DNA from 2 places in the Mesorhizobium sp. M0051 genome. Region 2 is predicted to be linked to the other one. Evidence: predicted binding sites of a transcription regulator. Region 2 holds the regulator's gene; the other holds the start of a gene.
What was found. Region 2 encodes LexA, which represses DNA repair genes until DNA is damaged. Its sites were predicted from a motif close to TGTTCNNNNTGTGTTCNG; they were not measured.
Positions count from the first base shown of each region.

Region 1 (15,168 bases), on a different contig from region 2:
GCGAGATCGACCTGTCGTTTCCGGCGACGATGGGTTTTGCTTCCTGGGTCTTCGCGCTGGTCGTGCAGGCCGGCTATGATCCGTTCCTCGGTATCATTGCGGCGCTGATCACCGGCTTGCTGCTCGGTTTCCTCGTCGGTTCGCTGGTGGTCTATGGCGGGCTGTCGTCGCTGATCGCCACGCTTGGCATGAATTTCCTGCTGCGCGGCCTGATCCAGATCATCAACGAAGGCAAGTCGATGGCGCTGACCAGCCTTGCCGACAGCTGGGCCTACACGATCTTCTCCGGCGAGCTCATGGGCATTCCGGTGCAGATCTTCTGGGCCATCGGCTTTGTCGTGCTGTCGGCGATGCTCTACAACCGCCATCGCTTCGGCGCGCAGGTGAGGGTGGTCGGCGACAATCCCGACAGCGCCCAGCAGATGGGCATCGACGTCAAGCGCGTGCGGGTGAAAGTGTTCGTCTTGGTCGGCATAGGGGCTGCGATCGCCGGCACCTTCTCGGTGATGATCAACTTCACCTGGTGGCCGACAGCCGGCGACGGCTATCTGCTGCCGGTGCTGGCATCGGTGTTCGTCGGCGGCACGCCAACCTGGGGCGGCATCGGCACGGTCGTCGGCGGCGCCATCGGCGCCGTCACCGTGTCCTTCATCCAGACCGGCGTCGTGGCGGCGGGGTTGAGCGGCTTCTACGTCCAGTTCTTCAACGGCCTGATCATCATCCTGTCACTGCTCGGCCATAAGTGGAACCAGGCACGGTACCGGTAGCTCAGCCGCATTTAGCGCCAGTCGAATAGTGGTGTTTCACCCAATGGTTTCTCTTCAACAACCGGAGCCTCGGCCTGTTGTTTCCGATGTGCTGCTTCTAAGATAATTTTCGCGTCTTCTAGCGCCAACAGAAATTCATCGAGGCACTCGCGTAATTCATTTCTTGAGAGAAGCTCAAAGTCACCGCGGTTCCACACGAGGGGCTGGCGTTTCGCTGAATCGCCTTTTCCTACTTTTGGGAAGCAGAGAAATTCGCCAGGCGATTTCCTAAAATCGGTTAGCGAAAACACAGCATCCTCAAAAATCGTGGCGAGCAAACGCATTTGCCAGATGGTCAATGGGAAGTTTGCCCAACCCACTGTAAAGATAGGAACCTGAAGCCCATTCTCAACGATGGTTATGAGGGGCTTCACAGGAACGACAAGCCCCTTACCAACTCGAAATGGTTCAATTATTTCGTCAAAACACGGCTTGCCGAAGTAGCCCCTTTTTTCATCGTAGTCATAAAACGCCTCAAGGTACTCGCCGACAATACCACGGCTATTTGCGCGTCCCTTCGACATTGCCGCAATCAACGCGGTGCGCCGATCGAGTCCATAGACAATTCGGTCTCGAATAATCGGCGACGCCGCAGAATACGTAGTCGTTGGAAAGCCGGTCACAAATCTAACGAGTTCTTTCGTCGTTCGGGTGCGATCCGGAAAAACATATCGGACCCAGTTGTGAGCGTAGGGAGGCCTGCTAAGTTTGCTTATCTGCACGAGCGTTCCTCATTAGTGCCGGGTTTGACGTAAGAAATATTGCTGGATGAGATCGTCGGATATCTCCATTCCAGGATTGCTCCTCCCCGAGGCATTATACACTAGGTCCCACGGCCCACCTTTTTCATGGGACATATTCACAAGTTTTGTCGCCCCCAAACGCATGTATTTGTCAATTATCGGATGCAGGAAATTTGCATCAGGCCCGCTTATAGTTTCGTATACGGGCAATTTCTTCAAAGAATTTAAATCGAGCCTCGTGGCTCTTGTTCTAATATCGGCAGCTCCAAAAGATTTAAATTCGGAATATATCTCCCTAATTACTGGACCGTAGTCCCAAGCCTCGATCTTTGCTTCAATTAACGGCTTTCCAAAATTAGCTAGATATGTGGAATGCAGAAAATATATTATTTTGTTGATCTCAAGATTTGTAATCCCTAACCCTTCTGCGTCCGCACGATCGAGAACCAAATTTGCAATATATCGTGAGTCGTAGGCCATGCAAGGAATTGTACCCTATTTGTTCCAGGATGTCAGGCAAATTGCAAATGCACTCACACCGCCGCGACGAACCCGTCCAGCACGCGTTTCTGGCCGGCCTTGTCGAAGTCGATGGTCAGCTTGTTGCCTTCGATGGCGGAAATGTTGCCGTTGCCGAATTTCTGGTGGAAGACGCGGTCGCCGACGTTGAAGGCGGACGGCTTGTCGGCGACGGATTTGGCGACCAGTTCGCCGTCGATGGTGCGGCCTTTGACCGAGGTGCGGCCGGCGCCGTAGCCGCTATCGGTCTCGCCATAGCCGATGCGCTCGACCTGGTGGCCGGAGCGCGAGCCCCAGTTGCGGTCGGTCGCCTCGGTGCGGTTGGCCTGTGCGCGTTGCCAGCCCGGCGTCGCGTAGGTGTTGGAGAAGGCGCCGGATTTTTCGGTGTTGGCGCCGACATTGTCGAAGCGCGAGGCGCCATAGGGGTTTTGTCTTCCCGCGCCTTGGCCGCCGCGGCCGGAGGCAAAAGAACCGCCGCCATAGGAATTGCCATAGCCGCCATAGGAGTTGCCGCTTTCGGCGACCTCGACATGGGCTTCCGGCAGTTCGTCGAGGAAGCGCGATGGGATCGTCGATTGCCACAGGCCGTGGATACGGCGGTTGGAGACGAACCACAGATGCAGGTTCTTCTTGGCGCGGGTCAGGCCGACATAGGCAAGGCGGCGCTCTTCCTCCAGCCCCGAGCGGCCGCCTTCATCGAGCGCGCGCTGGTGCGGGAACAGGCCTTCCTCCCAGCCGGGCAGGAACACAGTCTCGAATTCGAGGCCCTTGGCCGAATGCAGCGTCATGATGTTGACGGCATCAAGCTCGGCATTCTGCTCGGCGTCCATGACCAGCGCGACATGCTCGAGGAAGGAGCGTAGCGATTCGTACTCCTCCATCGAGCGGATCAGTTCCTTCAGGTTCTCCAGCCGGCCGGGCGCTTCGACCGAGCGGTCGTTCTTCCACATATCGGTGTAGCCGCTCTCTTCGAGAATGGTCTCGGCGAGTTCGGTGTGCGGCGTGGTTTCCAGCGCCTTCTGCCAGCGCTCGAAATTGGCGGCCACTTCGCGCAATGCCGCGCGCGGCTTCGGCTTCAACTCGTCGCTTTCGGCGAGTTTTGCCGCAGCTTCCAGCATCGGGATGCGGAGCGCCCGGGCGGTGTCGTGGATCTGCCGGATAGTGGCTTCGCCCAAGCCGCGCTTCGGCACGTTGACGATGCGCTCGAAGGCGAGGTCGTCGGCGCCTTGCGCCACGACGCGGAAGAAGGCCAGCGCATCGCGGATTTCCATGCGCTCGTAGAAGCGCGGGCCGCCAATGACGCGGTAGTTGAGACCGAGCGTGACGAAACGATCCTCGAACTCGCGCATCTGGAAGGAGGCGCGGACCAGGATCGCCATGTCGTTAAGATTGTGCTTTTGGCGCTGATAGGCCTCGATGGTCTCGCCGACGGCGCGGGCTTCCTCCTCGGAATCCCAGGCGGCGTGGACATGCACCTTGCCGTCCTCCGGCTCGTCGCGGTCGGTGAACAGCGTCTTGCCGAAGCGGCCCTCATTGTGGGCGATAAGATGGGAGGCGGCGCCCAGTATGTGCGCGGTCGAGCGGTAGTTGCGCTCCAGCCGGATGATGGTGGCGCCGGGAAAATCCTTGTCGAAGCGCAGGATATTGTCGACCTCGGCGCCGCGCCAGCCGTAGATGGATTGGTCGTCGTCGCCAACGCAGCAGATGTTTACGGTGGCGCTGCGCTGATATCCCTCCCCCTTGAGGGGAGGGTGGCCGGGCGAAGCCCGGTCGGGTGGGGTCCTCGCGGCAGTGCTCGGCGTTCTGGAGGTGCCTTCTGCGGCGACCCCCTCCGCCCGCTTCGCGGGCACCTCCCCCTCGAGGGGGGAGGACTGCGGCCTTTGCGCCAGGAGCCGCAGCCACATGTATTGCGCTGTGTTGGTGTCCTGATACTCGTCGACGAGGATGTATTTGAAGCGCTTGTGATATTCCTTCAGCACATCCGGATTGGCGCGGAAGATGCGGATCGGGTGGCACAGAAGGTCGCCGAAATCGCAGGCGTTCAGCGTCTGCAGCCGCGCCTGATAGGCCTTGTAGAGTTCGCGGCCCTTGCCGTTGGCGAAGGCGCGGGCGTCGCCCTCGGCGATGTCGGCCGGGCCTTGCCCCTTGTTCTTCCAGCCGTCGATCATCTGGGCGAATTGCTTGGCCGGCCAGCGCTTGTCATCGAGGCCCTCGGCCTGGATCAATTGCTTGATCAGCCGCACGACATCGTCGGTGTCGAGGATGGTGAAGTCGGATTTGAGACCGACAAGTTCGGCATGGCGGCGCAGCAGCTTGACGCCGATCGAATGGAAGGTGCCGAGCCACTGCATACCCTCGATTTGTTCGCCGACCAGCAAGCCAATACGCTGCTTCATCTCGCGCGCGGCTTTGTTTGTGAATGTGACGGCGAGTATCTGCCAAGGAGAAGCTTTGTGGGTATCGAGTATGTAGGCGATGCGGGTGGTCAAGACGCGGGTCTTGCCGGTGCCGGCCCCGGCCAGCACCAGAACCGGACCTTCGGTGGTTTCCACAGCCAGCCGCTGTTCCGGGTTGAGCCCCTTCAGGTAGTCGGGCGCATTGTTGTGGCCGCTGCGGGCAGCCATGGCGCGCGCGGCAATGCCCGACGGGGCCGAAGGCCGCGCATTGGGTTCGTCGAAAAAAGGCATGTCTTCGGAAAAGCCGGACATTGCCCCGAATGTAGTGATTCGGGAGCGAAAGACCAGAAGTGTCTACGTTTTGTTCCGGTAAAGTGCCTGATATCGCGGTTCAGGCCTTGCGGTAACCGAGAGCGACGAAAAATCGATGTCCGAACGAGCGCGCCTTGTCGGTTATTGCGGCGCCGAGACTGCTGGAAAACCTTGATGCAGGCAAGATGGATTTCTACCTCGGCGTGTGCTGCGCGCTTGACAGGCGCTGCGGGCAGGGGAAACTGTGCCCAGGGCAGGAAGGTAACGCCGGTTGCCCAGGGCCGCGTGCGAGCGCGCGCAACAGTCGAAGGAGTATCATCTTGGCTGTCACCATTACCTCCCTCATTCTCTTGTTCATCGGCCTGGCGCTCGGCGGCGGCGGCATCTGGTTGGCATCGCTGGGCGGCAGCTGGTATTACATCATAGTCGGCCTCGCCTTCCTGATCACAGCCTGGCTGCTTTACCGGCGCAGGTCCACCGCGCTGTGGCTTTACGCGGCGATCGTGCTCTGCACGCTTGCCTGGGCCGTCTGGGAGACCGGGTTCGATTGGTGGGAACTTGGGCCCCGCGGCGGCATCATAGTGCTGGTGGCGCTTTGGCTGCTGACGCCGCGGGCGAGACGGGGCCTTGCCGGTCCCGATGCACGCGCGCCGCTCATTCTTGCCGTGCTGGCATCGCTTGCCGTCGCCGGCTACTCGATGACGGCAGATCCGAAAGACATTGCCGGCGAACTCGGCACCGACAAGGTGATCGCGAACGCCAACCTCGGCAATGATGTGCCGGCCGGCGAGTGGCACTATTACGGACGCACGCAGTTCGGCCAGCGTTATTCGCCGCTCGACCAGATCACGCCGGACAATGTCGCCAAGCTGCAGCCCGCGTGGACCTACCGCACAGGCGACGTCAAGGGACCGGACGACGTCGGCGAGACCACCTATCAAGTGACGCCGCTGAAGATCGGCGACACGCTCTACATCTGCACGCCACACAATTTCGCCATCGCCATCGATGCCGCGAGCGGCAAGGAGAAATGGCGCTACGATCCCAAGGTCAAGCTCGACAAGGACCGCCAGCACCAAACCTGCCGCGGCGTGTCCTATTATGCCGATGCGGCCATCGCCGCCGGCCAGCCGTGTGCTGCCCGCGTCTACCTGCCGACCTCGGACGCCCGGCTGATCGCGCTCGATGCCGCCAACGGGCAGATCTGCCCCGCCTTCGCAGAGGGCGGCACGCTGAACCTTTTGACCAACATGCCCTATCCGAAGTCGGGCTATTATTACTCGACCTCGGCGCCGCTGATATCAGGCGGCAAGATCATCGTCGGCGGCGCGGTCAACGACAATTATTCGACGCAGGAGCCGTCGGGCGTCATCCGTGCCTACGACGCTGCCACCGGCAAGCTGCTGTGGAACTGGGATTCCGGCAATCCGGACCAGACGACGCCACTGGCGGCCGGCCAGACCTACACCGCCAACTCGCCCAACATGTGGTCGACGCCGAGCGCTGACGAGAAGCTCGGCCTGCTCTATGTGCCGCTTGGCAACCAGACGCCGGACCAGCTCGGCGCCGGGCGCAGTGACAATGTCGAGAAGTTCTCGTCGTCGATCACCGCGCTCGACCTCAACACCGGGCAGTTGCGCTGGGTGCGGCAGACCGTCCACCACGATCTCTGGGACATGGACGTGCCGGCCCAGCCGAGCCTGATCGACATCACAAAGGCAGACGGCACGGTGGTGCCGGCGCTGGTCGGGCCGACCAAGCAGGGCGACCTCTACGTGCTCGACCGGCGCACAGGCGAGCCGGTGATCGCGGTCAAGGAAGTGCCGGCACCCGGCGGCGCCATCGAGGGCGACCATACGTCGCCGACGCAGCCGGTGTCGGATCTTACCTTCAATCCGAAGCCGCTTACCGGCGCCGACATGTGGGGCCTCACCATGTTCGACCAGCTGGCCTGCCGGATCGAATTCCAGGCCCTGCGCTATGAAGGCCGCTACACACCGCCTTCCGTCCAGGGCTCGCTGATCTATCCCGGCAATTTCGGCACCTTCAACTGGGGTGGCGTCGCTGTCGACCCGGTCCGGCAGGTGATGTTCGGCATGCCGACCTACCTGGCCTTCAAGTCGCAGCTCATTCCGCGCGACCAGGTGTCGCCGCCGGACGAGGGTCGCGGCAGCGAGCAGGGATTGAACCGCAACGAGGGCGCGCCCTATGCGGTGGTGATGGGGCCGTTCCTGTCGCCGCTCGGCATCCCTTGCCAGGCGCCGCCCTGGGGCTATGTCGCCGGCGTCGATCTCAGGACCGGCACCATCGCCTACAAGCACCGCAACGGCACCGTCTACGACATGACGCCGCTGCCGCTGCCGCTGAAGGTCGGCGTGCCTGGCATCGGCGGGCCGATGATCACCGCCGGCGGCGTCGCTTTCCTGGGCGCCGCGGTCGATGACTATCTGCGCGCCTATGACCTGACATCGGGCAAGCAGCTGTGGCAGGCACGGCTGCCTGCCGGCGGGCAATCGACGCCGATGACTTATATGGTGGCCGACGGCCGCCAGTTCGTGGTCATCGTCGCCGGCGGCCACGGCTCGGTCGGCACCAAGCCGGGGGACTATGTGATGGCCTACGCGCTGCCGAAGTGAGGGTGGCGCAACCTATGACCTAGCCGAGTCCCAGATGGCTTTTCAGGCTGGGTACCGATCCGAGTATGCGGTTGGTGAGGTCAGGGCCGGCGGCAGCTTCGGCCTGCTGGACCAGCGTTTCGCCGGCCTTCTGGATCTGAGCCAAATCGAGCCCAGACGCCTTGAGCGCCGCGAGGCCGTTGACCAGCGCGCCGGCCTTTTCGCCGAGAACCCCGCCAAGCGCGCCTTGCAACGACGACAGGAACCCGCCACCACCGCCAGCCGGAGCGGCGGCCATGACATCATACTGGTGGGCGAGGTCGTCGGCGCCGGGGATATTGGCGAAAAATGCCGAGGCGCTGGTGCCTTCCGCCTCATGTTCGAGCACCGAGAAGATGGTGCCGACGACTTTCTCCGCCGTCGCCTGGTCGAGGCCCGCTTTCTGCGAGACGGTGTTGACGATATCCTGGACGTTCATGGTCTCACCTCAACCTTGGGTTTTCGCGTTTGTAGAGCGGTTCCGGTCACTGCGGACGCTGACCAAAGATCGTCTGCCCGCATCCACAGCCGCTGAGATTAGTGCCGGAGCCGTAGCGGCGGCAAGGACGATCGTGCTGGCGAGGATCGGGTGGGGCATGGTCATTGCTCGCTCCTTTCGGGTCGGGACGCGTGAAGGCATGCCGGTCAAGGTGCCATCGATAGCGGACAGCTTCTTTCACTATTGTGGCAGCGCCAGCAGGATTATCGCCGATGACCAAGAAGTGATGACATGGGCGCCCGCGGCGCCGGCCTTGCCGGCCGCACTTGCGTGACCGCGAGCGGGCGCTCGACTGGATCATGCCGCCTCGGTCCCTATGTAGCTCAGGTATCGAAGCTCGAAGCCGAGGAGTGCACAATGACGAAATCAGCTGCCCCGACACTCACCATCACCCAGGCGATGATCGATGCCTATGACGAGTACACGCATCTGACACTCGACCGCCGCCGCTTCATGGAGCAACTGACCCGGCTTGCCGGATCAGGCGCGGCGGCTGCGGCGATCGCGCCGCTTCTGGCGGCGAATTCCGCCCAGGCGGCAATCGTTGCCGACAACGATCCGCGGGTGAAGGGTGAGGACATCAGCTATCCCGGCAGCAGCGGCGAGATGAGGGGCTACCTGGTCAAGCCGGCGGATCAGGCGGGTAAGCTCGGCACGGTCATCGTCGTGCATGAAAACAGGGGACTCAACCCGCATATCCGCGACGTGGCGCGACGCGTGGCGCTCGAAGGGTTCGTGGCGCTGGCGCCGGATTTTCTGTCGCCGCTCGGCGGCACTCCGGCCGATGAGGATAAGGCGCGCGACATGTTCACCAAGCTCGATTCGGCGCAGACCATTGCCGATGGTGTAGCGACTGTCGCTTTCCTCAAGGGCGACAAGGACGGCAACGGCAAGGTCGGTGCCGTCGGCTTCTGCTGGGGCGGCGGCACGGTCAACATGCTTGCCGTCAACGCGCCCGATCTCAATGCCGCCGTCGCCTATTACGGCATGCAGCCGAACGCCGCCGATGTGTCGAAGATCAAGGCGGCCTTGCTGCTGCACTATGGCGGACTGGACGAGCGCATCAATGCCGGCATCGATGCCTTCAAGAAGGCGCTCGACGCGGCGCATGTCGAATACACGGTCTATATCTATGAAGGCGCCAACCATGCCTTCAACAACGACACCTCGGCCGCCCGCTACGACAAGAAAGCGGCCGATCTCGCCTGGGGACGCACGATCGCCTTCCTGAAGGAGAAGCTGGCGTAGCTTTCAGCGGGCTGGTTTGTGGAAGGCGACGCCGGCGACTACCAGTGCAATGCCCAGGCAATCGGTGAGGCTTGGAATCTGGCGCAGCACGATGACACCGATCAGCGTCGCGGTGACCGGCAGCAGCGATAGCATCAGCGCGAAGCTGGCGCGCGGCAGCCGCGACATGGCGAGTTGGTCGCAGATGTAGGGAATGACGGAGGAGCAGATGCCGACGCCGACGGCGGCGAGCAGCAGCGGCCGTGAGAAAAAGGCCGGCAGTGCATCTCTGAAGCCGATCGGCAGCACGATGATGAAAGCGATCGCCATGGCGGCACCAAGACTGGCGATGCCGCCGCCCGCGCCGGAAGCGGCGATGCGGTGCCCGAGCACGATGTAGCCGACAAACAGAGTACCGTTGAGGAAGGCCCAGAACAGCCCAAGGGGATCACTCGACCATTTGACGTCGATGAGCAGCAAGGTGCCGGCGACGGCAACGGCAAGGGCGGCGAGATTGCGCGGGGTCTTGAGGCCGATCACCGCGACACCGATGGTGCCGACGAATTCGATCGCCGCCACCAGCGAGATCGGCAAGCGGTCGAGCGCCAGGTAGAACGAACAGTTCATCACCGCCAGGCAGGCGCCGAAGGCCAGCAACCGCAGCCGGGTCGAGCGATCGGCGCGGACGAGCGTTCGCCATGGACGGGTCATTGGTGCGAAGATCAGCGCGGCGGTAGCGATGCGCAGCCAGGCCATGCCGAGCACGCCGACATGCGGGAAAAGCAGCACGGCAAATGCCGGCCCGAGATAATGGAAGACGGCGCTGACGCCGAACCAGACATGCGGCGGCAGTGTTGTCGCCAGCCTGCGGAAGGGAAGGCCGGCAACAGCGGGGTCTGCCGCAGGAGCTTGCGTCTGATCATCCATCGGATCAGTATCGCAGGCGATTTTGCCTGTTCATATGGGTGATGATTGGCCTTTCCGGCCGGTATCCTCACGGAAGCAAGGATCTTTCCATGAAACGCCTTCGGATTGAAAGCGCCGACCTCGATGCCGCGGATATGAAAATCCTGCTCTTGCTGGAAAAGGACGCGCGCATCAGCACGGCGGAGCTTGCGCGCTCGGTCGGCCTGTCGGCGCCGAGCGTGGCCGAGAGCGCATCAAGCGGTTGCAGGAGAGCGGGGTCATCGAGGCCTATTCGGTCAGGATCAATCCCGCGGCACTCGGCCTGCCGGTGTCGGCGTGGCTGCGCATCCGTCCGGTACCGGGGCAACTGGCTGTCGTGGCCGAGATCATCCGCGATCTGCCTGAGATCGCACAATGCGACCGGGTGACCGGCGAAGATTGTTTCATCGCGCTGGCGCATGTCGGCTCGGTGGCCGAACTCGAGCGTGTGATCGACCGCATCATCCCTTACGCGATGACCAATACGGCGATCATCCAGTCGTCGCCGGTGGTGGCGCGCTCACCGCTGGCAGCGGTGAAGCATACGGTTTGAGCGAGCAGGAACGTTTATGCGTGGCCGCGCTTCAGGCGGGCGCGCTTCAGGATGGTGCGCCAGCGGATCATGTCGAACGGGATCGGCTCGTTGTTGTTGGCAATATGGAAGATCTCGTTGTCGACATTCTTGAGCGAGCGCCAGAAATCATAGTCGGTGATGCGCGGATCGGCAGCCAGCTTGTCCACTTCGACCTTGATGTCGGTTTTCATGCACTTTCCTCGAACCGGCTTCGCCGCGCCGCCCGCATCGCAACCCAATGCGATCGTTTTCAACCGCTCCGCTGAGTCGTTCAACGGCTCAATTGGCTTGTTCCCGTTAAAACCTCGGTAAGGTTAACGCGGGCGCCGAGTGGCTTCAAGCGGGCTTGCGGCGAATCCCGATTGAACGGCCGGCGCGCTCCGGCATCGGCAGTGCCGAATGGGCGGCGCGCATGGCCTCGACCTTGGCAAGCACATCGGCTGGGAAGGGTGCGACCTTCGGCCCCGACATGTCGACATGCAGGGACAGCGTCTCGGAGGTGGCGGCGAGCCAGCCGTCGACGTGGCGGATTTCCTGGTAGGCCCGCAGCCGCTTGTCGTCATGATCGAGGAGTTGGAAGGAGACCGTGACCTTGTGCTCGAGATGCAGCTCCTGCACGTAGCAAACATGGACTTCGGCTGTGTAGATGGTGAGCCGCCGCTGGCTCACGTAATCCAGTCCCATGCCGATCGCCTCGAAGGCGTTGTCCGAACACCGGTCGAACAGCACGTTGTAATAGGCCATGTTAAGATGGCCGTTGTAGTCGATCCAGTCCTTCTCGATGTCCATGGGTTTGGAGACGAAGGGGGCAGGGATAGGCATCGAAACTTCCTTGTTTGGTGCTGGACAGAGCGTGGCCGGTGAGTGTCTTCATTCTGACGCAATTCCTCAGGGAAAGCGCTACGCGGTTTCCCGGGAAAACCGCTTCGCACTTTTCTTGGAATTGCTTTAGGCATCCATAGACGCATAACAAGCATGGGCGCTGGTCCATCCGCGGAGGAATTCATGGCTCTGAGCGACCTCAACCCAGTCGAACGCAACGAGGAAGGCATCGCTGCCGTGCTCGGCATCCTCAAGCAGCGGCTCGGCGAACGCTTCCAGACCGGCGAGGCCATCCGCTCGCAGCACGCGCACACCACCACCTATATTCCGACGCAGGCGCCGGACGGCGTCGCTTTCCCGGAGACGACGGCCGAGGTGCAGGAGATCGTCCGCGCCTGCGCCGCGCACCGTGTGCCGGTCATTGCCTTCGGTGTCGGATCGTCGCTGGAAGGCCACACCAACGCACCGGGCGGCGGCATATCGGTCGACACCTCACGCATGAACCGCATTCTTGCGGTCAATCCGCAGGATCTCGACTGCACGGTCGAGCCCGGCGTCACCCGCGAGGATCTGAACCGGCATCTGCGCGACACTGGCCTGTTCTTTCCAATCGATCCGGGCGCCAATGCCTCGCTCGGCGGCATGGCGGCGACACGCGCATCCGGCACCAATGCTGTGCGCTACGGCACGATGCGCGAGAATGTGCTTTCGCTGACGGCCGTCATGGCCGACGGCGAGACGGTGACGACCGGCAAGCGCGCGAAAAAAAGCTCGGCCGGCTATGATTTGACGCGGCTGCTGGTCGGCTCGGAAGGCACGCTCGGCATCATCACCTCGCTGACCTTGAAGTTGCAAGGCATCCCGCAAGCGATCTCCGGCGGCGTCTGCCCGTTTCCGAGCGTCGAGGCGGCCTGCAACGCGGTCATCGCGACGATCCAGATGGGCATACCGGTGGCGCGGATCGAACTGGTCAATGCTTTGCAGATGCGGGCGATGAAGAATTATTCCAAGCTCGACTATCCCGAGAGCCCATGCCTGTTCGTCGAGTTCCACGGCAGCGATGCCGGCGTGGCGGAGCAGGCCGAGACCTTCGGCATGATCGCGGAGGAAAATGGCGGCGGGCCGTTCCTGTGGACCAGCGTTGCCGAGGAGCGCACGAAACTGTGGAAGGCCAGGCACGACGCCTATTGGTCGTCGCTGACGCTGCGGCCAGGCGCCAAGGGCCTGTCTACCGATGTCTGCGTGCCGATTTCGCGCTTTGCCGAATGTGTCATGGAAACCGAAGCCGACATCGCCGAAATGGGCCTGATCGCGCCGATCGTCGGCCATGCCGGCGACGGTAATTTTCACGTGTTGGTGCTGATGGACGTGAACGATCCCAAGGAGATCGCGCAGTCCGAAAAATTCGTCGCGCGGCTCAATATGCGAGCAATCGCCATGGATGGCACCTGCACTGGCGAGCACGGCATCGGCCAGGGCAAGATCGGCTTCCTGCGCCACGAGCTCGGCCACGGCGTCGACATCATGCGCACCATCAAGCAGGCGCTGGATCCGCAAAACATCATGAATCCGGGCAAGATATTGCCGGGAAACTAGGCGGGTCCTCGGACGCAATGCGGCGATCAAGGCCAGCGGCGAGCGCCAACCTGCGAAAATCGAAAAACTGAATTGGTGGCGTTCGATGTCGACCAGCGCGGACACGTTCCAAAGAAGCTAGTCCCAATGGCCAGCGAAGCTAATCCCCATTTGGCCTGGCACGACGCCGCTCTGGTCATCGCGGTTGGGCCGGCAGCGGGTGTCGACCATGTCCGCATGCGCCCAAAGCGGAAGTAAATCCGGAACGTTAGCGTGTGATCGCAGGCTTCTCCTGCGCGCCCTGAACAAGGGTTTGCAGCATGGGGCGGGTTGGCGCGAAGAACGTCGTGCCGGTGTGCGGCGTGGAGAAATCAAGCAGCCGGTCGTAAGCGCCCGGCGGCTCGCCGATATACATCCGCTGCAGCATTTTCTCGATCACCCAGAGATACCTGGAATAGCCGATAAAGTAGGTGCCGAACTCCTGCTGTCCCGGTCGGCCGAAGGGCATGTTGTCGCGCAATATGTCGTATTCGTTACCGTCGGCATCTTCGATGGTGGCGAGCGACTTGTGCGACTTGCGCGGGGCGTCGTCATCGTCGATTTCGATGTTATCGATCTTGGTGCGGCCGATGATCTCTTCCTGGAGCGGTGTCGGGGTTCGCGCCCACGCCTGGAGATCGTGCAGGTATTTCTGAACGACGACATAGCTGCCTCCGGCGAAGTCGGCATCCTCATCGCCGACGAGCGCTGAGGCCGGCAGATCCAGCCCGGTCGGGTTGGCCGTGCCGTCGACGAAGCCGAGCAGGTCGCGCGCATCGAAATAGCGAAAGCCCGAGACTTCGTCGACGACGTTCACGCCGTCACCGAGATTGTCGAGCAGAATGCGCTCGAACTCAAAGCACATGTCGGAGCGTTCGGAGCGGATGTGGAAAAGAAGGTCGCCGGCGGTCGAAGGGGCCGAATGAACAGCGCCCTTAATCGGCGCGAACGGTTTCAGTTCCAGCGGCCGCCCATCTGGAGAAAGACGATCCCAGAGATCGCGGCCGATGCCGGCAATGCACGAAAGCCGTCCCGAAAGGTCACGGAATCCGACATTCTTCACCAGATCATCAAGTTCTCCGAGCACGGAGGCGACCTTGGCGAGCGCGCTCCGCTCGTTGGCGACATTGACGACAAGAAAGACCGCCGAAAGCGACAGCGGAGCGTCGATACTTTGCGCGTCGATAGGCACGCGATCCCAGTTCTTGCCCGACATCTAGATTCTCCACTTCGCCGGGATTTGTTTCAGATCACCGGACATCACGCAACACCGGATGAATTGCCTCTTTATCGACACGCGGATGCGGGTAGAGTGCGGCAGAATTTCAATCAACCTGTTCGGAGCTGATGCTCGCTCGCCTGTTCGTGACCTTCGGTGGCCTTTTTGTGCTGGTGCTCTGTGCGGCGCTGGTGGTGCCGTATTTTGTCGACTGGACTAGCTACCGCGCCGATTTCGAACGCGAGGCAAGCGCCATTCTCGGCCGCAAGGTGACCGTGCGGGGCGACGCCACGGCCAGGCTGTTGCCGTTCCCGTCGGTGACCTTCGCAAATGTCGCCGTCGCCGGCGGCCCCAACGGCCAGCCGGCCATGACCGTCGAGACGTTTTCGATGGATGCGGAACTCGCACCCTTCCTGCGCGGTGAAGTGCTGATCTTCGACATGCGGCTGGTGCGGCCGAAAGCGACCATCGATATCGCCAATGATGGCACGGTCGACTGGGCGATGCGGCCGTCCTCGCCGTTCGATCTCAACCAGATCTCGATCGAAAAGCTGACGGTGACGGAAGGCCAGGTCGAGCTGCGCCATGCGGCCGGCGGGCGCAGCCATCTCATGTCCGAGATCAACTCGACCATTTCGGCCAAGTCGCTGGCCGGCCCGTGGCGCATGGACGGCACGCTTCGGCTGGACGGATTGCGCACCGCGGTCGCGGCCTCCACCGGCAAGGCAGAAGGCACCGGACAGATGCGGCTTCGGCTGAAGGCCGATCCCGATGTCTATCCGCTGGTCATCGAGACCGACGGCAATGCCGGCATCGTCAATGGGGCGGCCGTCTATTC
Region 1 covers NZ_JAMYUT010000019.1:121,434-136,601, reverse strand. The annotation lists gene NKJ90_RS20355 (ABC transporter permease) at 1-767, shown strand, start outside; gene NKJ90_RS20350 (hypothetical protein) at 779-1,429, opposite strand; gene NKJ90_RS20345 (Panacea domain-containing protein) at 1,541-2,029, opposite strand; gene NKJ90_RS20340 (ATP-dependent helicase) at 2,083-4,776, opposite strand; gene NKJ90_RS20335 (glucose/quinate/shikimate family membrane-bound PQQ-dependent dehydrogenase) at 5,097-7,412, shown strand; gene NKJ90_RS20330 (hypothetical protein) at 7,432-7,869, opposite strand; gene NKJ90_RS20325 (dienelactone hydrolase family protein) at 8,287-9,177, shown strand; gene NKJ90_RS20320 (EamA family transporter) at 9,181-10,083, opposite strand; partial or broken gene NKJ90_RS20315 (Lrp/AsnC family transcriptional regulator) at 10,173-10,654, shown strand; gene NKJ90_RS20310 (hypothetical protein) at 10,669-10,866, opposite strand; gene NKJ90_RS20305 (thioesterase family protein) at 11,012-11,497, opposite strand; gene NKJ90_RS20300 (FAD-binding oxidoreductase) at 11,681-13,093, shown strand; gene NKJ90_RS20295 (Dyp-type peroxidase) at 13,341-14,327, opposite strand; gene NKJ90_RS20290 (AsmA family protein) at 14,459-15,168, shown strand, end outside.
Region 1: a site for LexA is predicted at 4,816-4,833, ahead of NKJ90_RS20340 (ATP-dependent helicase). Genes of this name have one in related genera too.

Region 2 (15,168 bases):
GCTGGAGTCACTCAGGACTCGGTCGGTATGAAGTTGCGTGCCTCGGTCGGCCTCGGCCTGATGTGGGCGTCGCCGTTCGGTCCGATCCGTATCGACTATGCGATCCCGGTCAAGAAGGAAGCGCGCGACGATGTGCAGGAATTCAACTTCGGCATATCGACCCGCTTCTGATCGGTGGCCAACGATGCTCCCGGGTCTTTAAGGTCCGGGAGAAAATGTTCCGATCTAGCTGGATATAGCTTCTGGAATGACCGATCCGGTGTTCTTCGCGCCATCACGCCGGTATACGGCGGGCGAAGTCGCGAATCTGACCGGCTCGGTGCTTGTCGATTCCGGCCAATCCGATATTTTCATCGATGCGCTCGCGCCGGCCAGCGAGGGCGGCGAGAATGCGCTCGTATTTGTCGACGGCAGGCGTAATTCCGCGCTGATGCCGTCGCTGCGGGCGGCCGCGGTGCTGTGTCCGGCGGAATTTGCGGGCAAGGCGCCGGCCGGCATGGCCGTTCTGGTTCATGCCCGTCCGCAGCAGGCCTTCGCGCTGGTCGGACGCCTTCTGTTTCCTAGGGCGGCGACGCCAGGACCGATGACCAGTGAAACCGGTGTCTCGCCGCATGCTCATGTCGATGTCACCGCGCATGTCGAAGCAGGTGCCATCGTCGAGGCCGGAGCGGTCATCGGGCCGGGAGCGTCGATCGGCAGCGGTACCGTCATCGCGCCCAATGCGGTCATCGGACAATCCTGCCAGATCGGCCGCGACGGTTATGTCGGTCCGGGCGCCAGCATCCAGTATGCCTTGATCGGCAACCGCGTCATCATCCATGGCGGTGCCAGGATCGGCCAGGATGGTTTTGGCTTCGTCGGTGGCGCCAAGGGCCCGGAACGCGTGCCGCAGATCGGCCGTGTCGTCATTCAGGACGACGTCGAGATCGGCTCCAACACCACCGTCGATCGCGGCGCCATGTCCGATACGATCATCGGCCAGGGTACCAAAATCGACAATCTCGTGCAGATCGCCCATAACGTTCGCATCGGCCGCAATTGCATAATCGCCGGGCTTTCGGGTATTTCTGGGTCCGTGGTCGTGGGTGACAACGTCACTATGGGCGGTGGCGTCGGGCTTGCGGATCACCTAACCATCGGGACAGGGGCCAAACTTGCCGCCAGAAGTGGATTTATGAGCAATGTCCCTGCAGGCGAGATCTGGGGCGGTTATCCGGCACAGCCGATGGCGGAAGCCATGCGGGAGATAGCCATGCTGCGCAAGCTCGCCAGGAGCCGCAAAAAGGGCGAGGGAGGCAATGGCTGACATGATCGCGTCGACGACGCTGGAAGCGGTCGACATTATGGGGCTGATAAAGCTCTTGCCGCACCGCTATCCGTTCCTGATGATCGATCGCATCGTCGACATCGATGGCGACGAGTCCGCCGTTGGCATCAAGAACGTGACCATAAACGAGCCACATTTTCAGGGGCATTTTCCAGAGCAGCCTGTGATGCCAGGTGTGCTTATCGTCGAAGCGATGGCGCAGACGGCTGGTGCCATCTGCATCCGTAGCCTCGGGACTGAAAAGCCGTCGCTGGTCTATTTCCTGACCATCGACAACGCCAAATTCCGCAAACCGGTCGTCCCCGGCGACCAGTTGAAGATCTATGTCAAGAAAATCAAGAAACGCGGCAATCTGCTCAAATTCGCTTGTGAAGCCATGGTCGACGGCGCCAAGGCGGCCGAGGCCGAGATTTCAGCCATGATGGTCACCAGCGACTGACGATCGAATGCTTATGAAAATCAAGACATCCATCCATGTTTCTTCCGTTGTGGAGGAAGGCGCCCAAATCGGCGACGGTGTGCGCATCGGACCGTTCTGCCACGTCGGCGCCGATGTCGTGATCGGCGACGGCGTCGAACTGGTCAGTCATATCTCGGTAATGGGCGCGACTTCAATCGGTGCTTCGACCAAGGTCTACCCAATGGCGACATTGGGCGCCCCACCACAGAACACCAAGCACAGGGGCGGCCGCACCACCCTGGTCATCGGCCAGAACTGCACGATCCGCGAAGGCGTGACCATGCATCTCGGCACCGATTCCAGCCGCGGCGAGACGACGGTCGGCGACAATGGCAATTTCCTTGCCTACGCCCACATCGCCCATGATTGCGTGGTGGGCAACAACGCGACGTTCGCCAACGGCGCGACGCTGGGCGGCCACTGCGAGGTCGGCAACAATGTCTATATCGGTGGGCTGACCGCCGTGCATCAGTTTGTCCGCATCGGCGACAACGCCTTTCTGGGCGGCTGCTCGGCGATCGTCGGCGACGTCATTCCCTATGCCATCGCGGTCGGCAACCGTGCCAGCCTGCGCGGCCTCAACATCATAGGCCTGAAGCGCTCCGGCCTGCCGAGGTCCGAGATCCATGTGCTGCGCAAGGCCTACAGGATGATCTTCGACCGTTCCCGCACAGTTGGCGAGAACATCGAATTCGCCAAGGCGGAGTTCGCGTCTTCGCCGACCGCCATGAAAATCATCGATTTCATCTCCAGTCGCGGCAAGCGGCACTACGCTGTGCCGTCGCTCAAGGGCGGCGATGGCGACGATGTCGATGACGAAGACTGAGACAGCGGCAGCGCGTCTTGATCTCCCGCCAGGCGCCAGGGTCGGCATTATCGCCGGCGGTGGCAGTCTGCCCGTAGAGGTCGCGGCCGGTTCGGCTGAACAAGGCTATCCGCCCTTTGTCATCCTGATGGACGGCGAGGTCGACCGCACGGCGGAGCTCTCCCGGTATGAGCATGAAAGCCTCGCTCTGGAAGGCATCGGCTCGCTGATATCGTTGCTGCGGCGGCACCGGATCACCCATCTGGTGCTTGCCGGGGAGATCAAGCGCCGGCCAAGACTGACACAGCTGCGTCCAAGTCTCGGTCTGCTCGCAGTGATACCGGTCGTTGTCGCGGCGCTGGCGCGTGGCGATGATGGCCTGCTGAAGGTCTTGGCGCGAGGCCTCGAAGCGCGGGGAATAAAGGTCGTCGGCGCCCATGAGATCGTGCCGAACCTTGTCGCTGCCGAAGGCGTGCTGACGAAAGCCTCGCCAAGGAAATCCGACTGGCGCGACATCGAGGCCGGCCTTGCGGCGGCAAAGGCCATAGGGGCGCTCGATATTGGCCAGGCGGCGATCGCCGTCGGCGGCCGGACCATCGCGTTGGAAGGTATCGAGGGAACAGCAGGACTGCTCGACCGTGCGAAGCTGCTGCGTGGCCACGGCCGTATTGCCGGCAAGACCCGCGGTGTCCTGGTCAAGTGCGCCAAGCCTGGTCAGGAACTGCGCGCGGATCTTCCCTCCATCGGCCCGCAAACGGTCGAAGCCGTGCATGCGGCCGGGCTTGCCGGCATTGCCGTGGAAGCGGGACGTTCGCTGGTTCTCGAAGGCCCGGAAACCATCGCGCGCGCCAACGCGCTTGGTCTGTTCGTCATTGGTCTGCCTGCCGCGACGGAGCCACGCAATGGTTGACAGGGCATTGAAGATCGCAATCGTTGCCGGCGAGGAGTCCGGCGATCTGCTCGGTGCCGACATCGTGCGTTCGCTCAAGCAGGCTACCGGGCGCGACGTGCGACTCGTCGGCCTCGGCGGTCGCCATTTGCAGGCACAGGGACTGGTCCCGCCATTCGATGCCGGTGAGATCGCCCTCATGGGCTTCAGCGCCATCCTGCGCGACCTGCCGCGGCTGATGCGGCGGATCAACGAGCTGGCCAGGAGCGTTGCGGACGAGAAGCCTGATTGCCTCATCACCATCGACAGCCCGGACTTTTCGTTGCGCGTCGCCAAAAAGGTCCGTGCGGCCAATCCATCGATCCCGATCATCCACTATGTCTGCCCGAGCGTCTGGGCGTGGCGGCCGGGCAGGGCGGCGGCGATGAAGCCCTATGTCGACCATATCCTCTGCATCCTGCCGTTCGAGGTGAAGGAGCTTGAGCGGCTGGGCGGCCCCCTGGGCACCTATGTCGGGCATCGCCTCATGCATGATGCGGGCGTGCTCAGCGCGGCCAAGGCACAGGACCTGCCGCGCGACCTTGCTGCGGACCGCGTGAAGACGCTGCTCGTTCTGCCCGGCTCGCGGCGCGGCGAGGTGCGTCGGCTGCTCGATCCGTTTGGCGAAACCGGGTCGATGCTGCGCGCGCGCGGGCACCGCCTGCGGCTGTTGCTGCCGACAGTTCCGCATGTCGCCGACCTGGTCAAATCCTCGGTAAACCGTTGGGATGAAAAGCCTGAGATCATCATCGATCCGCAGCGCAAATGGCAAGCGTTCGGCAAAGCCGATGCCGCACTCATCGCGTCCGGGACGGTGTCCCTGGAACTGGCGCTGGCCGGTGTGCCGATGATCTCCTGCTATCGGCTCGATCCTGTCGCGCGCGTCGTCGCGCCGTATATGGTTTCGGTCTGGTCGGCACTGCTGCCCAATCTGATCTCGGATCGAGCGTTGATCCCTGAATTCTACAATGAGTACGTCAAGCCGAACAATTTGGCTCGGCAATTGGAGGCGCTGTTTGCCGACAGCGGCATGCGGGCCTGGCAGAAGCAAGGCTTCGCCGAGATCACGCGGCGCATGGCGACCGAGAAGCCATCCGGAGAGATCGCTGCGCAGGTCGTGATGCGGTACATTAAGAGAGCGAATAGCGAATAGGAAGAAGGCCGTTCTCACCGCCTCGGTCTATATGAGGGCATAGCGTTGGTTTCCCGCTAAACAACGCCAAGGGAGATCAAATCGCGAACACGAACCGGATGGTGTGCTGAACTTCTCTGTGGGTGGAACGTTGCCCTTCTCTCGTCGGTGGGAACGAGCAAGCAGCGCCACTTCCGGTCATTTGCGGTTATGGCGAACAAGGTCGCATGTATATCCGCAAGCAGACTTTCGGGCTTTTGCGGCATTTTGGAGTTCACTTGACGACCGAAAACTCGAACTGGTCCCCGCGGTAAACGGCCTTGTATTCGTCGTCGCGCCCTGGCGTCCTGAACACATTGCGAAAAATCGCCCCACAGCTTGTCAGTTCTATGGGAAAGGCGTTGCACAAGAAATCGCCTTGCACCCACGAGGTTCCTACGCGGCTCCTCTGGCCAACGGTCTCGCTGACGGCGCCGTCGACCGAGGTTGTGCGCTGCATCGGCAGGAACGTGGGCATTACCAATTTTCCGCGCGTTTCGTGCCCGAACATGAGAGACTTTATTTCCGCCCCTGTGAGCCGGTCCTTCGGATTCATGCCTGCCTTTGCCAATGCCGACAGCTCTGGCACACCTGCCTTGGTCAGCCCGGCCAAAAGGCGTTCGATATCGGCTGTATTCTTGAACACCATGTAATCCTGGGTCATCAACTGGCTCGGCTCCCATTCCATTCTCTGCGCAACAACCTTCCTAAGCGTTTCCAAAGCCGCCGCGGCCTGGTCTGTGCGCCCAAGATGCCCATAGGCCGAAATAAGGACCTGCAGGGCATAAAATTTCGCCCGTGGATCGGCCGATATAAGGTCCATCTTCTCGATAGAGCGAACCGCGTCCTCAAACTTCTCCTGGCCGAACTCGGCCAGTCCGGCTTGGTAGCGCCTGTAGTCCATCCACGAGTTTGGGTCGACGCGCGCAGCCGCATCGAGATAGCTAAGCACTTCCTTCGGCCTGCCGTTGAAATTCAGAGCATTGGCCAGCGAGAGATAATTCCAAGTATCGCTGGGATCTAGCGCCACCGACTTCAGAAGAACGGTAACTGCGTCGTCCGAGTCGTGCTCGCGGACCATCAACTCGGCGACGAGCTGATAGTAGCCCGGCGAAGGATACCTGGCCGCCGCTTCCAGGGTTTCATAGATCTTGCCCTGGGCCACGTCGGTCGTAAGCCCCATTACTACGACCCGACCGACATCCGCGTCCCAGTAGGCCCAGGCGAGCTGGGCGTACGCCGCGCCGAAATCGGGGTCGAGTTGCACGGCTTGCTGGAAATACTTCACAGCCTGCGCAAACTCCTCGGGCGTGTTGATACGGTTGTAGATGTCCATCCCCTTGAGATAGGCCTCATAGGCCTCGGGATTACTGGTGCCTCCGGCCCGGGTAGCCGGCGCGCCGCTCACCAGGCGGAGCTGGAGCGCACCCGCGATGCTGCTGACAACGCTGTCCTGCAGCGCGAATACGTCTGCCCACCGGCCGTCGAAACGCTCCGCCCAGAGATGTCTGGAAGTCGAGCCATCGATCAGCTGCGCATTGATGCGCATGTCGTCGCCGACGCGGCGAATCGAGCCTTTCAGCAGGTACCGGACGCCCAATGCCGCCGCAATCTCCGCCGGCTTTGGGTCCTTGTCCTTGTAAGCGGAGGCCGCGTTGGGGGAGAAGACGAAAAGACCCGGCACACGCGCCAGTGCGGTCGTCAGATCCTCGGTGAAGCCGTTGGCGAGATATTCTTGTTCCTTGTCGTCGCTGAGATTGTCGAAGGGCAGGACGACTAGCGAGGCCCGGGTGTCGGCTGCCTCGCTGACGGTCGGAACGGCAAGCTGTGCAGGCCTCTCCCACGGCTGCCACCATGCTACTGCAAGGCCGAGAGCCAGGACGAGAACACCCGCCGTGACTGGAAGACGCCAGGCGCGCGGCTGGCGGCGAGCATGGAGGGTCTTGCCCGCTGCCGCTGGATCAAGCAGTACGCGATACGCCCGAACTGGTTCGGTGATGTTCTTAACCCTCTGTTCGCCCATTGACGCAAATGTGAACGCTAGCTTCCTCTCGACCTCCTTGGCCACTTTTCCCGAGACGCAGATGCCGCCCGGTTCCGCTAACTGCTGAAGTCTGGCCGCGATGTTGACCCCATCGCCATACCGGTCGTCGCCGTCAACGATCACCTCGCCGAGGTTGATACCGATCCGCACCAGGATCTGTTCCGACTCGGGAAGCGAGGCGTTGCGCTCGGACAGGCCGCGCTGCAGCGACACTGCACATTCGACGGCATCGACGACACTGCCGAATTCGGCCAGCATCCCATCGCCCATCAGCTTGAAGATATGGCCGTGGTGGCGAGCGATTTCGGGTTCGAACAGCTCTTTGCGTCCGGCACGAAGGCGCTCGAATGTACCGGCCTCGTCGCGCTCCATCAGAGACGAATAGCCCACTACATCTGCGGCTAGAATCGCGGAAAGCTTGCGGTCCATTGTTGGCCTGGCCCCGGCGGAACATAGCATTGGTTGTTCCGATAAGAAACTGACCTCACCAGCACTCAGCAAATCCCTATTTTCCGCGCGTTCATTGATGGCTGATGCGGCGACGGTTGACCAATATCGTATTCTACCACATTCAAGACATTCGAGCTTACCTGTCGGAATGGCTCGTTTGGGTCATGGATGTGAATTCGGCCGAGCGGGTGGGAGCATATTGCCTTCTCCGGCGACTTCCTTTGGGATCGAGCAGCCAAAGCAGCCGGCCGGAAAGCTCTCAATCTGTCCGCGAAACAGCGGGCAGCATGACGATGTTCAAGCTTCGTTCCCCCTTAGCGTTGTTTAGCGGGAAACCAACGCTATGCCCTATATAAAAGTCCCTATTCGCTACTGGCTATTCGCTATTCGCTCCCATCACCGCTTGGCGATCGGCACGTAGTCGCGCTCCGGCGCGCCGGTGTAGAGCTGGCGCGGGCGGCCGATCTTCTGGCGCGGATCCTCGATCATCTCTTTCCACTGCGCGATCCAGCCTACGGTGCGGGCGACCGCGAACAGCACGGTGAACATCGTGGTGGGGAAGCCCAGCGCCTTCAGCGTGATTCCGGAATAGAAGTCGACATTCGGGTAGAGCTTCTTCTCGATGAAATAGGGATCGGTCAGCGCGATCTTCTCCAGTTCCATAGCGATGTCGAGCAGCGGATCGTCCTTGATGCCGAGCTCGCCCAGAACCTCGTGCGCCGTCTTCTGCATGATCTTGGCGCGCGGATCGTAGTTCTTGTAGACGCGGTGGCCGAAGCCCATCAACCGGAACGGGTCGTTCTTGTCCTTGGCGCGGGCGATGAACTCCGGGATATTATCGACATGGCCGATCTCGCCCAGCATGTTGAGCGCCGCTTCATTGGCGCCGCCATGGGCCGGCCCCCACAGGCAAGCAATGCCGGCGGCGATGCACGCGAACGGGTTGGCGCCAGAAGAGCCGGCGAGCCGAACGGTCGAGGTCGAGGCATTCTGCTCGTGATCGGCATGCAGGATGAAGATGCGCTCCATGGCGCGCGCCAGCACCGGGTTGATCTTGTATTCCTCGCATGGCACGGCAAAGCACATATGCAGGAAATTGGCGGCGAAATTCAGCTCGTTCTTCGGGTAAATGAAGGGCTGGCCGATGTGGTATTTGTAGGCCATCGCGGCGATCGTCGGCATCTTGGCGATTAGCCGCATCGACGCCACCATGCGCTGATACGGGTCGGAGATGTCGGTGGAATCGTGATAGAAAGCCGACAGCGCGCCGACCACGCCGCACATCACGGCCATCGGGTGCGCGTCGCGGCGGAAGCCGGTGAAGAAGCGCGACATCTGTTCGTGCACCATGGTGTGGCGCGTCACGCGGTAATCGAAATCGTCCTTCTGCGCCTTGGTCGGCAATTCACCGTAGAGCAGGAGATAGCAGACCTCGAGGAAGTCGCCGTGTTCGGCCAACTGGTCGATCGGGTAGCCGCGATGCAGCAGTATGCCGGCGTCGCCGTCGATGAAGGTGATTTCGGATTCGCAGCTTGCGGTCGAGGTGAAGCCGGGATCGTAGGTGAAGGCCCCGGTGGTGGTGTAGAGCGAAGCGATGTCGATGACGTCAGGCCCGACAGAACCGCTTCTCACCTTGAATTCATGGGTCTTGCCGGCGAATGCAAGCGTTGCCGTGGCCTCCTGGCCCTTGCCGCCCAAGTCCAGTTTTTTAGCAGCGTCGGTCATTGCAAACTCCTTCTTGTTTCCTCATGCCGGCAAAGGCAAAAATTCCGCAGAGCGACACGTTGAGATCACCGCAATGCGCGTATTCGCCACCGCATTTCAGGAGGTGCGTGCCAGATTGGGCCAAGGCCTAATGTTGCACTGCGAAACCCGCCTTTCAATGCCAATCTTCTTGGGCCAGTTTGCTCCTAATCGATTTGGTCTTCTATGCGCGCCAGGCTTTCCTCGCGGCCGAGCACGGCAAGCACATCGAACACGCCCGGCGAGGTGCTTTTGCCGGTCAAAGCGGCGCGCAGAGGTTGGGCCACGGCGCCGAGCTTGTGGCCACCAGCCATGGCAACCTCGCGGATCGCGGCCTCCGCCGAGGCGGCCGTCCAATCACTTGTAAGCCCATTCAAAGCTTCGTGAGCGCCGCGCAGGATCTTGCGGGCATCGTCATTGAGCAGAAGGGCCGCCTTGTCGTCGATCGGTAGTGGCCGGGTGGCAAACAGGAAGGCAGCACCATCGACGAGTTCGACCAGCGTCTTGGCTCGCTCCTTAAGGCCCGGCAACGCGGCCAGCAGCTGCGCCTTGTTGCTGTCGTTCAGGCGCGCGGCCATCGCCGGGCCGCCTTCGAGATAGGGCAGGGTGGCGATGAAGATATCGAACAGCTCGGCATCGCTCATGCGGCGCATATGCGCGCCGTTGATCGCCTCCAGCTTGGCGAAGTCGAATCGGGCCGCGCTTTTGTTGACGTCACCGATGTCGAACCAGGAGATCATATCGTCGATCGACATGATCTCGTCGTCGCCGTGGCTCCAGCCCAAGCGCGCCAGGTAGTTCAGCAATGCCTCCGGCAGATAACCCATGGCACGATAGGCTTCGACGCCGAGCGCGCCATGCCGCTTCGACAGCTTGGCGCCATCGGCACCGTGGATCAACGGGATGTGCGACATCGAGGGCACGGCCCAGCCCATGGCGTTGTAGATCACAGTCTGGCGCGCGGCGTTGGTCAGATGATCGTCGCCGCGGATGATATGGGTGACGCCCATGTCATGATCGTCGACGACGACTGCATGCATGTAGGTCGGATTGCCGTCCGAACGCAGGATGATGAAATCGTCGAGATCCTTGTTGGGGAAGCGTACCTCGCCCTGGACACGGTCATGGACAATCGTCTCGCCCTCGGTCGGCGCCTTGATGCGGATGGCACCCTTGTCGCCTGCAGGCGCCTCTGAGGGGGCGCGGTCGCGCCAGCGGCCATCATAGCGGGGCGGCAGGCCTTTGGCTCTGGCGGCCTCGCGCATCGCCTCCAGTTCGGCCGGCGTGGCATAGCAATAATAAGCCTTGCCCAGGCGCACGAGTTCCTCGGCCACCTCGCGGTGGCGCGGCGCGCGCTCGAACTGCGACACCGGCTCGCCGTCCCAGGTCAGGCCGAGCCAGGAAAGTCCGTCGAGAATGGCAGCCGTCGCCGCGTCGTTGGAGCGTTCGCGATCGGTATCTTCGATGCGCAGCAGCATCGTGCCGCCGGTGTGCCTTGCATACAGCCAGTTGAACAGCGCCGTGCGCGCGCCGCCTATATGCAGGTAGCCGGTGGGCGAGGGAGCAAAACGGGTGACGACCTTGTCGGACATGTAACTCTCGGAAACCATCTGAAGCGGGTGCGGTGCGCGGACTTTCGCGCGCCCGGCGTTCATGTAGCATAGGGTGTCGAGGGCGCAAGGGGCAGACCCGATGGCTGGACGAGGCTGGGGCTCGGATCAGGACGAGGACGCTGTCATTGGCGTCAGCGAGCGGTCCCTGTTTGCAGCGCCACTGCCAGCTTCATTGCCGCCGCCATCGCCCCTTGTGCCGGCACCCGACAAGGCGCCTTTGCAAGCCGGTGTCTCCGCCCCTGTTCCAACTGCCGAAGCCAGCAGGATCGTGCGCTTGCGCCGGCAGATTGGCCTGATATCACCGCCGCGCCTGCGCAATAGCTGGCCATGGCGGCGGGCCTGGAACTCGACCGAGGCGTGGCCTTCCTGCTGGTGCCGGTCTGCCTGGCAAGCGGGGCGATCGGCTATTTTTCGCTTGTGGCGGAGCCGGACTTCGCAAAGCCTGTCGCAGTTGTCATCTTGGCGGGGCTCTGTGCGCTGGTCTCGCGTTCCTGGCCGAAAACCCATATGTCCTTCATGGCGGCGCTTTTGTGTACACTCGGCCTGCTCGCCGCGAAGGTCGAGACATGGCGAGCCGGAACGCAGATGCTGGGCTCGGAAATCTCGACGCAAGTGACCGGCCGGGTCGTCTCGCTCGAACGGATGGAGAGCGGTCGCATCCGGCTGACAATCGACGTGGCATCGACTGCAAGGCCGAAACTGCGCTATGCGCCGGAGCGGGTGCGGCTTTCGGCACGCAATATCCCGGCGGACATGACCGCCGGTTCCCTGATCACTGGGTATGCCAAGCTGTTGCCACCGACCGGGCCGGTGCGGCCGGACAGCTACGACTTCTCCTTCGACAGCTATTTCGCCGGCATCGGCGGCAGCGGTTTCTTTCTCGGCAATCCAAAACTTGTCGTCACCGAGGACGATAGCATGCCGCTGGCGGCCCGGCTTTCCTCGGGGATCGAAAAAGCCCGTGAAGCCATTGCCGATCACATTAGGGGCAGCGTCGGTGGCGCCGAAGGCGAGATCGCCGCGGCGCTGATCGTCGGCGTTCGCGCCGGCATTCCCGATGACGTGAACGAGGCGATGCGGCGTACCGGCATCTATCACATCATCTCCATTTCCGGACTGCACATGGCGCTGGTCGCTGGCACCATCATGGGTTTGCTGCGTGGCGCCTTCGCCCTGTTTCCGGATTTTTCCGCGCGTCGCCCGGTCAAGAAGTATGCTGCGGCTGCCGCACTGTTCTCGATCGCCGCCTATCTTATCATCTCAGGCGTCGTCGTTGCCGCCGAGCGCAGTTTCATCATGCTGGCGGTGATGCTGATTGCCGTTCTTTTTGATCGGGCAGCACTGACGATGCGCAATCTGGCGATCTCGGCGATCGCGGTCATCATGGTGTCGCCGCATGAAGTGGTCGGCCCGAGTTTTCAAATGTCGTTTGCCGCGACGGCCGCGCTGGTCGGTGCCTATGCCGGCTGGGCGGATCATCGTGCGGGGAAGGCGAGGCCACCGCCGCCAAAGCGATCCTTGCCCGGCTTCCTGACGCGAAAATTCCTGCTGGCGGCAGGCGGCCTTGCCATGACCTCCATCATCGCCGGCAGCGCCACGGCGCTGTTTGCCATCTGGCATTTTCAGCGTGTGTCGCCGCTCAGCCTGTTCGCCAACCTGGCCATCATGCCTATCGTAACAGTCGTGATGTTCCTGGCTGTCGCCAGCGCGCTGCTGATGCCATTCGGGTTGGACTGGCCGGCCCTCTATCTGATGGGCAAAGGCCTGACGGTGATGATCGCGATGTCCGGATGGATTTCCGAGCGTTCGCCAGTCGACGCAATCGGTTTGATTTCGCAGCAATCCGTCGTGCTGGTGACGATTGCCTTGGTCATCGCGACGATGGCGACCACATGGTTGCGGCTCGCAGCGCTTCCCTTCGCGCTTGCCGGCCTGTTGACCGTCTCGGATACGCGCGTACCTGACGTGCTGGTCTCGGAGGATGCGAGGCTGGTGGCGCTGCCGATTGGCGGCGGCGAACTCGCGGTCAGCCGGGCCAGGCCGAACGAATTCACCGTCGACAACTGGAAGCGTGCGCTGACATCCGAAAGCATTATCGCGCCGGAGGTGTTCGACGAAGGCGACGGGCAATTCGACGTCGAGGATGCGGCTGAAATGCCGCCGGGAGCGCCATTCTATTGCACATCAGGCGTTTGTCTCGCCAGGCATCCGTCCGGAGCTATCATTGCCTATGTCGAGGACCGAAAGGACACCTGGAAAGCCTGCGGCTTCGCCGACCTGATCGTCATCAACGACGCGACGGCCTATGACGCTTGTCACAACCCGCTGGTTCTCGTCATCACCAAACGGCAACTGGCTCGCAATGGCAGTGCTGCCGTCTTCTTCGATCGCCAGTCGGCGACCACGCCGGCAACGGTCAGCTTTGCGGTGGGTAGGCCCTACCGGCCTTGGCACGTGCAACGCAAGTTTTCGCGTGAGGCGAGGGGCCTGCCGCCCTTCAAGAGACCGGACAAGCCCGTCGTTAAACCGCAGCTGCCTCAGTAACGGCGGATCAGGCCGACAAGCTTGCCCTGCACCTTGACCCGGTCTGGTCCGAAAATCCGTGTCTCATAGGCCGGATTGGCGGCTTCGAGAGCAATCGAGGCACCCTTGCGGCGGAACCGCTTCAGCGTCGCTTCCTCTTCATCCACCAGCGCCACGATGATCTCGCCAGGGCTCGCCGTATCGGCGTTGCGGATGATGACGGTGTCGCCGTCGAAGATGCCGGCCTCGATCATCGAGTCGCCCTTGACCTCCAGCGCATAGTGCTCGCCTCCCATGATCATGTCCGGCGGCACCGAGATCGAATGGGTCTGGTGCTGGATGGCATCGATCGGCACACCGGCGGCGATGCGCCCCATCACAGGGATCGACACGGCGGAGACCACGTCGTCGTCATTGCCGGCTGAAGGCATCCGTGAAGACGCCGGCTTGATCTGCCGGCCAAGGCCGCCCTGGCCGAGACTGGCCTGACCAAGACTGCCCTGGATGACGCTAGGCGAGAACTTTTTCGCCGCGTTGAGGCCGGGCGCGATCGAATCCGGCAGCCGCAGCACTTCCAACGCGCGCGCCCGGTTGGGCAGCCGGCGAATGAAGCCGCGCTCTTCCAGTGCCGTGATCAAACGATGAATCCCGGATTTGGAGGCAAGGTCGAGCGCCTCCTTCATCTCGTCGAAGGATGGCGGAATGCCGCTTTCCTTCAGGCGTTCATGAATGAACATCAGCAGTTCGTGTTGCTTGCGTGTCAGCATGGCGGCCCCCAGGGTACCTAAAACCAGAATCAGAAAACAAACCCAGAACAAACACTATATGTTCCAGTTGTGTTCTGCAACCGTTTAAAGTTTAATGAATCTGTTAAGGCCGCTGAAATTATTTGGCGCGCGCCAGCGCGCTTGGGTGATCACGGCATGCCGTCACAAGGCGCTTTCCGGCATTGAAATTGTTATGGTTAATGGGCTGCCGCCCATCGTTGGCCCAAGCTTTGGCATGAGCTGCCCATGGATCCGCGACGGGGCATTTCCAGCCTTCCATGCGTTCGTCTGCCGTGAACGAAACGAAGCCAAAATGCCAACCTTGGTTAATTTGTTGATGCCAGTGTTGGCCAGCAGCGGCAACCGGATTTGTGCACTGGAAATTCGTCCCTCCATCATCCGACCAAGAGGCAACGATGCGACAACAGTTGGGACGACTGCGTCAGGTCACGGCCTCCTTGACGGCGAAACGCTGGTCCTTCCATGCATCCGTTCGCAGAATGTCTTCCAGCACCTCGACCGCCAGCCACACGTCCTTGTAGCCGACATAGAGCGGCGTAAATCCGAAACGGATGGTTGACGGCGCGCGGAAGTCACCGATCACTCCGCGCTCGATCAGCGCCCGCACGATTTGATAGCCATGATCGTGAACGAACGACACCTGGCTGCCGCGCCTGGTCGCGTCGCGGGTGCTCTCCAGCGTGAGGCCATAGGCACCGCACTTCGCTTCGACGAGCTGGATGAACAGTTCGGTCAGCGCGACGCTTTTCTTTCGCAATGCCGCCACGTCGACGTCGTTCCAGATTGCGAGCGCACCTTTGAGCGCCCGCATCGACAGGACCGGCTGCGTGCCGCACAGAAAGCGGCGGATACCGGTGCCGGCAACATAGCCTCGTTCGAAGGCAAAGGGCCGTGCATGCCCCCACCAGCCGCTGAGCGGCTGGCTGATCGCGCCGTGGTGGCGTTGCGCGGCATAGATGAAGGCTGGCGCGCCTGGACCGCCGTTGAGGTACTTGTAGGTGCAGCCGACAGCGAAATCGGCTTTTGCATGATCGAGCTCGACTGGCAGAGCGCCAGCGGTGTGGCATAGATCCCAGACGATCAGCACTCCGGCCGCATGAGCTATGCGCGTCAGCGCCGCCATGTCGCGCAGTTCACCCGATTTGTAATTGACGTGGTTGACCAGCACCACCGCGACGCTTTCGTCGATCAGCTCTTCGATGGTTGGCGCGTCGACGCCCGCGAGGCGCAGAAGGACCCCATCGCGGGTCGAGGCAACGCCTTCGGCGATGTAGAGGTCGGTGGGAAAACTGTCAGCCTCGGCGACGATCGCCGAT
Region 2 covers NZ_JAMYUT010000010.1:96,258-111,425, forward strand. The annotation lists gene bamA (outer membrane protein assembly factor BamA) at 1-171, shown strand, start outside; gene lpxD (UDP-3-O-(3-hydroxymyristoyl)glucosamine N-acyltransferase) at 248-1,306, shown strand; gene fabZ (3-hydroxyacyl-ACP dehydratase FabZ) at 1,299-1,766, shown strand; gene lpxA (acyl-ACP--UDP-N-acetylglucosamine O-acyltransferase) at 1,780-2,613, shown strand; gene NKJ90_RS12870 (LpxI family protein) at 2,585-3,502, shown strand; gene lpxB (lipid-A-disaccharide synthase) at 3,495-4,673, shown strand; gene NKJ90_RS12880 (adenylate/guanylate cyclase domain-containing protein) at 4,927-7,164, opposite strand; gene gltA (citrate synthase) at 7,582-8,910, opposite strand; gene gltX (glutamate--tRNA ligase) at 9,096-10,520, opposite strand; partial or broken gene NKJ90_RS12895 (ComEC/Rec2 family competence protein) at 10,621-13,085, shown strand; gene lexA (transcriptional repressor LexA) at 13,079-13,831, opposite strand; gene kynU (kynureninase) at 14,274-15,168, opposite strand, start outside.